One region of the Colwellia sp. MT41 genome, then DNA from elsewhere that is predicted to be linked to it. Evidence: predicted binding sites of a transcription regulator. Region 1 holds the regulator's gene; the other holds the start of a gene.
What was found. The regulator FliA, encoded in region 1, starts transcription of late flagellar genes. The targets are predictions, from matches to a motif close to CTAAAGNTNNNNNNNNNNNNGCCGATA.

Region 1 (4,028 bases):
TTATTTCCACCGATACTTTCCGTATTGCTGGTTTTGAGCAATTAGCAACTTATGGCAAGATTATTGGCTGTCAGGTGAGCCTTGCTAAAGATAGCCAAGCGTTAGATACTCTGTTACAGCAATACTCTAAGAAGAAATTAATTTTAATTGATACTGCTGGCATGGGACAACGTGACATTCGTTTAGCAGAACAATTAACCGCCTTAGTGGCGAACGCTAGGGTTAGAATTAGAAATTATTTAGTTTTAGCGGCTAATACGCAACAAGGCGTAATGCAAGAAAACGTAGATCGCTTTAAAAAGATACCATTATCGGGTTGTATTTATACTAAACTCGATGAAAGTATCAGTATTGGTGAAATAATTACAACTTCGATTCAAAATGGCTTACCAATAGGGTATCTTACTGATGGGCAAAGAGTTCCAGAAGATATTAAAGTTGCAAATGCTGAGAAACTCGTTAATCTGGCAGATAAGATGGCAAGTAAGTCAGTAAATAACAATGTAAGTGTAATGCGGCCAATGCCAGTTGCTCCCGCCGCAATAGTATAAGGTTCTAGCTAGTAGCTAAATAGATATGATTAGAAGTAATAATTAAATGATAGATCAAGCGAGCGGCTTAAGAAAGATGCAAAATCTACAGCAAGTTAAAGTAGTGGCAGTTTCAGGCGGAAAAGGTGGCGTTGGTAAAACGAACACCGCCCTTAATACAGCCGTTGCTCTAGGGCAACAGGGTAAACGAGTTTTAGTGCTTGATGCCGATTTAGGCCTGGCTAATGTAGATGTGATGTTAGGGTTAAGAGTAAAACGTAACTTATCTCATGTATTATCAGGTGAATGTGAGCTTGATGATATTATTATTGAAGGTCCTGCAGGGATTAAGATTATTCCCGCAACATCCGGTTCACAGTCTATGGTGGATTTAACGCCATCAGAGCATGCCGGTCTCATTAGAGCCTTTAGTGAAATGAAAACGCAGTTCGATGTGTTGATAATTGATACCGCGGCTGGTATTTCCGATATGGTGTTAAGCTTTACCAGAGCTGCACAGGATGTGATGTTAGTTGTTTGTGATGAACCCACCTCTATTACTGATTGCTATGCCTTAATGAAATTACTCAGCCGTGATCACGGTGTCTTTAAATTTAAAGTTGTTGCTAATATGGTTCGTAGTCCTAGAGAAGGACAACAACTTTTTGCAAAATTAACAAAAGTAACCGATAGGTTTCTCGATGTGGCTATAGAGCTAGTCGCGGTAATACCCTTCGATGAAAATGTTCGCAGATCAGTACGTAAGCAACAACTGATTGTGGAAGCTTATCCTCAATCTCCAGCAGCGTTAGCTTATATTGATTTAGCCACTAAAGTTAGCCAATGGCCAGTTCCTAAACAAGCTTCAGGGCACCTAGAATTCTTTATTGAGCAGTTACTAGGGAACTAAATAACTGAGTAATTAAGTATGTCTTCAATGAGAGCGATAATACGTGGTAAAAGCAAATAGCTACAATAGTCTAATTGATAAAACAGCTTTGCTTGAACAACATACTGTTTTGGTCAAGCGCATTGCTTATCATTTACTGGCAAGGTTGCCAGCAAGTGTGTTAGTCGATGACTTAATTCAATCGGGTATGATTGGTTTATTTGAAGCAGCCAAAAATTTTGATAATAGCAAAGGTGCTAGTTTTGAAACATTTGCTGGCATTAGAATTCGTGGCGCTATGCTTGATGAAATACGTCGAGGCGATTGGACGCCAAGATCTGTTCACAAAAATAGCAGAATGATAAGTGAAGCCATTAAACAACTCGAAGCGCAGCGTGGTCGAGATGTTTCTGATATTGAAGTGGCTGAAAAACTTGATATTTCACTAAATGACTACCATCATATATTAAGTGAAGTCAGTACAGGAAAAATACTCGGCATTGACGATTTAGGCGTTAATGAAGATGCGATAAAATTAGCTGATAGTTGCCGTGGTGATGATCCATATCATAGTATTGAACACAGTGCTTTTAAAAAAGGCCTAGCTCAATGCATTAGCTCTTTACCAGAGAGAGAAGCTTTAGTACTGTCTCTATATTACGATGAAGAATTAAACTTACGAGAAATAGGTCAAGTTCTTGATGTAAGTGAATCTAGGGTAAGCCAAATACATAGTCAAGCGATGCATCGTCTAAAAGCACGCATGCATTCTTGGCAAAGTTAGCTAAACTTGTCAGCTGAGCGCTTGCTATAAAATAACTACCTTGTTAGGTAAAAAAAGAATAGATATAAAAAAAAATTAATTTGAATGTTTTGCCGGAGGGTGCCTTGGATAAAAATATGAAAGTGCTTGTTGTTGATGACTTTTCAACCATGAGACGTATAGTGAAAAATTTGTTGCGAGATTTAGGGTTTACCAACATTCAAGAGGCGGATGATGGCAGTACAGCTTTACCTATGCTTCAAGGTGGTGATTTTGATTTTGTGGTAACAGACTGGAACATGCCAGGCATGCAAGGTATAGATTTGCTGAAAGCAATCCGTGCTGATGCAAGCCTATCACATATCCCAGTATTACTTATTACCGCAGAAGCTAAAAAAGAACAAATCGTGATGGCAGCTCAAGCAGGTGTTAATGGCTATATTGTTAAACCTTTTACCGCCGCAACATTAAAAACTAAGATAGAGAAGATTTTTGAGCGCTTAGCTTAATGTGCGAACTTTAGTTAGCACATTAGTGCTTAGCTAAAGTAAGGTTTTGATAAATATTGTATTAAGGACTTTGCATGACTATAGCTATGACGGGGCGGATCTCATTAGAGCAAGCAAAATCTGTGGTTGAGTTTTTAGAATTAGGTCAGCAAGATGAAGCGAATGCTATTATTGCTGAGATTCAAAACCCAATCAATTCAGAACTTTTTGCTGAAATTGGTAAATTAACACGCCAGCTTCATGATTCGTTAACAAATTTCCAACTAGACTCTAGGTTGTCTGATCTCGCTACCTCAGATATCCCCGATGCCAAAGAACGGTTGAATTTTGTTATTACTAGAACAGAAGAAGCCGCTAATAAAACCATGGATGCAGTTGAGGCTATTTTTCCTGTTGTCAATACTATGGCTGAACAAGTAGCCGCCGTAAATCCGTCATGGACTAAGTTGATGAACAATGAGTTAGACTTAACCGAGTTTAAATCATTGTGCCTTGATATCGATACCTTATTAAAAAATACCGGTAAAGAAACCCAACATATACATAGTTTAATGACTGACGTGTTAATGGCACAAGATTTTCAAGATTTAACGGGGCAAGTCATTCGTAAAGTTATAGATCTAGTAATAGAAGTGGAAGAAAGTTTAATAACCATGTTAACGGCTTTTGGAATATCTGCTGAACCAGTGCAGGAGAAAGTGCTGCCTAAAGTAGGTAAAAATCTTGTTGAAGGGCCGATTATAAATAAAGAAAATAGAGATGATGTAGTAGCAGATCAAGATGATGTCGACGATCTTTTGTCAAGTTTAGGATTTTAATGGGAGTTACTGCATGTCTTTTGAAGCAGATGAAGAAATTTTACAGGACTTTTTAGTAGAAGCGGGTGAAATCTTAGAGTCACTTTCAGAAGAGCTGGTTGAGCTCGAAAATGACGTAGATAATACTGAGTTATTGAATTCGATATTCCGTGGCTTTCATACCGTCAAAGGTGGTGCCGGTTTTTTAAATCTAGGAGCACTTGTTGATGTCTGTCACGGTGCAGAAAATATATTTGATCTGTTACGTACTGGGAAACTCACGGTTAATGCTGAACTAATGGATACCATATTATCCGCATTAGACACGGTTAATGACATGTTTGTCCAGGTACAAAGTCGAGAGCCCCTTGCTCCAGCAGATGCGACTTTATTAGCTGAACTCGAGAAGTTGAGTCACCCGGAAAGCGTAAACACGCCCGCAGATAGCCCCAATGTTATTGAGTCTGAGTCAAGCTCAAATGATGAAATGAGTGAAGATGAGTTTGAGCGACTTTTAGATGAATTACATGGTTCAGGTAG
Region 2 (4,028 bases), 140 kb from region 1:
TGGCCAAGTAATACCGGTAAATGAAAGTTTTGTTGTCTATCGCTAAAAAAACTCCATAAGTTATCATTACCTGAAGTTTTCATCGCTACTTTTACCTGCCAAGTATTATTATTTTTATAGCAAAGTAGTGGAATATCATGGGTTTTATTTAAATATAACTGCTCATAACCTTTAGAGGTGATCGAGTCAAATAATGGTTTAATAAATAGATCAGTAGGACCTATTATGGCTCGCTTTTTTTGCATTAAATAATGAAAAAACAACACGCGCATTTGTTTATCTGTTAACGGCAGTGAGAATTTCAACAGGTATTCAAAGTTATTATTTACTGACGAGCTTTGACTATCAATTATCTCAAAGCCCAGTTCGAGTTCTTTATCAAAATCTATTTCTTTATGATGGTCATATAACCATAAATACACTTTGTTAGATTTAATATGCTCTATTTTATTTAACGTCCTAATGATAACTTTTCTGTTATTCATTTTTTCAATACTAGCCGTTATACCAACGGCTTTCTTTCCTTTCGATGTCATGCCCATAATTGGATTAAGAAAGACTTTACAAGAAGAGTTAAGGCTCTTTATTTCATGAATTATTCGGTTTTTATTCACTAAGGGTTTCGGTTCAGTTTTATCTATTTTAAAGGTGGCATTTTTACTGCTATGGCTATTTTCGTGTGTATTGTTATTTTTATTTATCGCTTTCTTAGCGACTCTCTCTTGAGCATTTTCAATAACTTCATGATAAATCGCTATGGTGTAAATATTTTGGTATGCCACTAATTTTTGCTCGAAAAACACTTTACCTGCGGAATCAAGATAATGGCTTATTTTATTGTGTTTAACCATCTCACAATCGCTAAAAAACAACCGTAAATCAATCGATTTAGTTGCTTGTTGAGCAAGTTTTTTTATTTCATTTTTAACGGCCAGATGTTGACCGGTACCTTCTTCAGGTAATAGTTTTTGAACAAGGTATTCTAGTCTGTCGTTGCTGGCATAAGGAACTAAACTTAATATTTGCTTGGTAAATTTCACTAAGTGAGGACTTATTGCACTACTCATTAGTCGTTGTACCTTATCTGTTACATGAACATATTTTAAAATATTTTAAAATATTTTAAAATATTTTAAAATCATATTCTTAGCTTATGTTATTGCGATAAACTAATGTTTACCGCCGATAAATGAAGCCTTTATTGTTATGTTTAGGTTAATAATAAAATTTACCAGCCAATATTCACTTGCCGATAAAGCCGTCAGTTTTTAGGCCATCAAATACAAATGACCATCAGTTTTTGTCAAAAATGAACGGTGATTTATTGAACGACTGTCTATTTATCACGCTAGGGTGACATTAAGCTTTCCATCGTCTTAGGTCAACAATGCCGATAAAAAAGACAACTTGAATTGAATGGCGCTTGCTAGCATTAAAAAAGGCGAACCATTGCTGGTTCGCCTTTTTATCTAAAATTAGGGTTTTTCTACAAACTAACCTTTATAAATGGCCATTATTTAAGAAGAAGCTAGTTTACTCTTCCTCATTCTTACTAAAAGAGTCGACAAAAGACTGTAATCCCTGTTGAACCAACTCGTAAGTTTTATCAATATTACTGGCAATATCTCCCGCTAATACTTTGAAACCTCCGAGTATATCCTTGGCTTCTGTAAAACCTTGCTCTATGCCGCCACGAATAATATCAACAAAGGCAGTTAACGATTGCTCTTCGTCCATTTGTGGATTTTGCTCCCGATAAGAGGCCAAAAACTGCGTGCTAAAAGCAACAATACGCTCTGCCGTCGCTTCGGGGCTAAAATCAATGCCCGACTCATAAGCGTCCTCAACGCTGCTCTCAACGTTTCGTTCTTTAAGGGCTTCATTTATTCCTTGCAAGGCGGTTTTTAACAGCAGTGACAGCGGCTTATCGCCGAGTGTTTTACTGAATTTCAGCGAAGATTCTATAATGGCTGCATTAAGTTGTTTTTTCTGGCTGACCGCAATCGGCTCTTGTACTTCTACCGATTTTTTATTATGGGCATATTTAGAGACTTGCTGCCCCATGGGTTCATTATCTTTTTTATCAGGGGATTTTGCTAAGGATCGAACCTCTTGGTTAAATGAAGTATTCGTGTTAATTGGTGCGCTCATAATATCTACCTCTATTTATCAAAGCTTATATAAAAAGTATCGGCACTGTGAAGTATAACTTAAGCGTTAATCTGACTATATTTCAGGCAATGAAATTCTCTATTAATCATCAAGAATGTAGCTAATATTTAGGTGCTATTTCAGTATTAACTTCAAGTTTTACTATTGCCTTCCCGCTTAAAATAGCATCATAGACTATTTATTTAGTTTACTCTGATGTCATTTTTCACATCATTTATTATCACAATTATTCAATTTAATAAAAATGAATAATTGTGATACGATCAAACAACTAAAAGCTGTACGAAAACGGTTATCCGTCCCAAGAAGCCATAGCCCTTGTCATAATAATTAAAAGATAAATACATCTGGACATGGACAAGTCCAGACACCTATAATCGCGGTTTTACTACATACTGTTACCTTTATACCGTTAGCTTTGCCCATAATTTAAAGTCTGTTTACTATTTATTCTCTACTCTGTTACCAAAAAGTATGGGCGATGAATATGAAAAAGCTAGCGTTAAAAATATAATGGCAGTTATGCTAAAACACCATATTCAAACCCCAAACTCATAAAACACTTTTTAAGGAAAAAAAATGAAATTATTTACTATCCCGCTAATGACGTGTCTTGCCCTAACCGGCTGTTCGACTTTTGACCCATATACTGGTGAGGAAAAAGTCAGTAATACCGCCAAAGGCGCTGGTATTGGTGCTAGTGTGGCCGCAGTAGCTGCCTATTTAGCCAACAAAAATGAAGACGATATTAGTAAAAGAAATCGTAGAATTTTACAAGCGGCAGTCGGTGGCGCTGCGATTGGTGGTGGCATTGGTTTCTACATGGATAGCCAAGAAGCTAAATTAAGAAAACAATTACGTGGTTCAGGCGTTAGCGTTGAGCGTGACGGAGATAACATCAACCTTATTATGCCGAGCAATATTACCTTTGCTTCCGGTAATACTAATATTGAACAAAGCTTTTTATCGGTATTAGATTCAGTTGTTTTAGTGTTACAAGAATTCGACAAAACCTTGATAGTGATAGCTGGCCATACAGATAGCTCAGGCTCGAATGCACTTAATCAACGTTTGTCTGAACGTCGTGCGCAGTCAGTTTCTACCTATCTAATTGGTGCTGGTGTTATCACTGATAGAATAGAGAGAATTGGCTTTGGTGAAACTCAGCCAGTAGCCAGTAATGCGACTAAGGCGGGTAAAGAGCTTAATAGAAGAGTAGAAATCACTCTGTTGCCAATTACAGAGTAATTAACTATGAAATATTTACTTTCAGTGTTAATGATCGTCGTATTATCAGCATGCCAAAGCGCAACAGAGTTGCAAAGTGCTTATTCAAAAGGCTTGGCTAATAGTTATTCTTGTGGACAAATAACCAGCGCATTGGCGGCTTATGAGGCAGACAAAACGTCTTTTGCTACGCTTAAGCAAATCGCTGAGATGTCAGGATTAGTGATTACGCCAAGCGCTGAAACGGATGCTAGCTCATATTACGAAAATGTGAAATCTGCAGCCACTGTTGCTATGCTTGTTCAAGGCTGTCCGCCAATAACTTAACTGTTATACGGCTTACAAAGCTCTTTATAAAAAGCTCCTCATATATATATGCAGGGGCTTTTTAAATGGGTAAAATAACCCTATTTGTTAACCGATACATTATTGAATGCTTACCGTAGCGGTGAAATCATGAAATTATTTGCGAGCTCCTGCTCTATATCCAGGTTACGGGTCGTGAGTGGTTTAGGTTGTGAGTGATATTTATAGCTTTGCAGCGATGAAAGCTATTTTATTAAATAAAATACAGTTAGAATAAGCCGAATTTTTACTCAGATGACATTTTCCTTGAAGCTATTTCCCTC

Region 2: a site for FliA is predicted at 2,189-2,215, ahead of CMT41_RS05165 (DUF5610 domain-containing protein). Genes of this name have one in related genera too.

Annotation. Positions count from the first base shown of each region.
Region 1 covers NZ_CP013145.1:1,367,133-1,371,160, forward strand. The annotation lists gene flhF (flagellar biosynthesis protein FlhF) at 1-551, shown strand, start outside; gene CMT41_RS05785 (MinD/ParA family ATP-binding protein) at 598-1,440, shown strand; gene CMT41_RS05790 (RNA polymerase sigma factor FliA) at 1,484-2,203, shown strand; gene cheY (chemotaxis response regulator CheY) at 2,308-2,691, shown strand; gene CMT41_RS05800 (protein phosphatase CheZ) at 2,766-3,509, shown strand; gene CMT41_RS05805 (chemotaxis protein CheA) at 3,523-4,028, shown strand, end outside.
Region 2 covers NZ_CP013145.1:1,222,175-1,226,202, reverse strand. The annotation lists gene CMT41_RS05170 (PilZ domain-containing protein) at 1-1,067, opposite strand, end outside; gene CMT41_RS05165 (DUF5610 domain-containing protein) at 1,534-2,151, opposite strand; gene CMT41_RS05160 (OmpA family protein) at 2,752-3,420, shown strand; gene CMT41_RS05155 (hypothetical protein) at 3,427-3,726, shown strand; gene CMT41_RS05150 (transporter substrate-binding domain-containing protein) at 4,000-4,028, shown strand, end outside.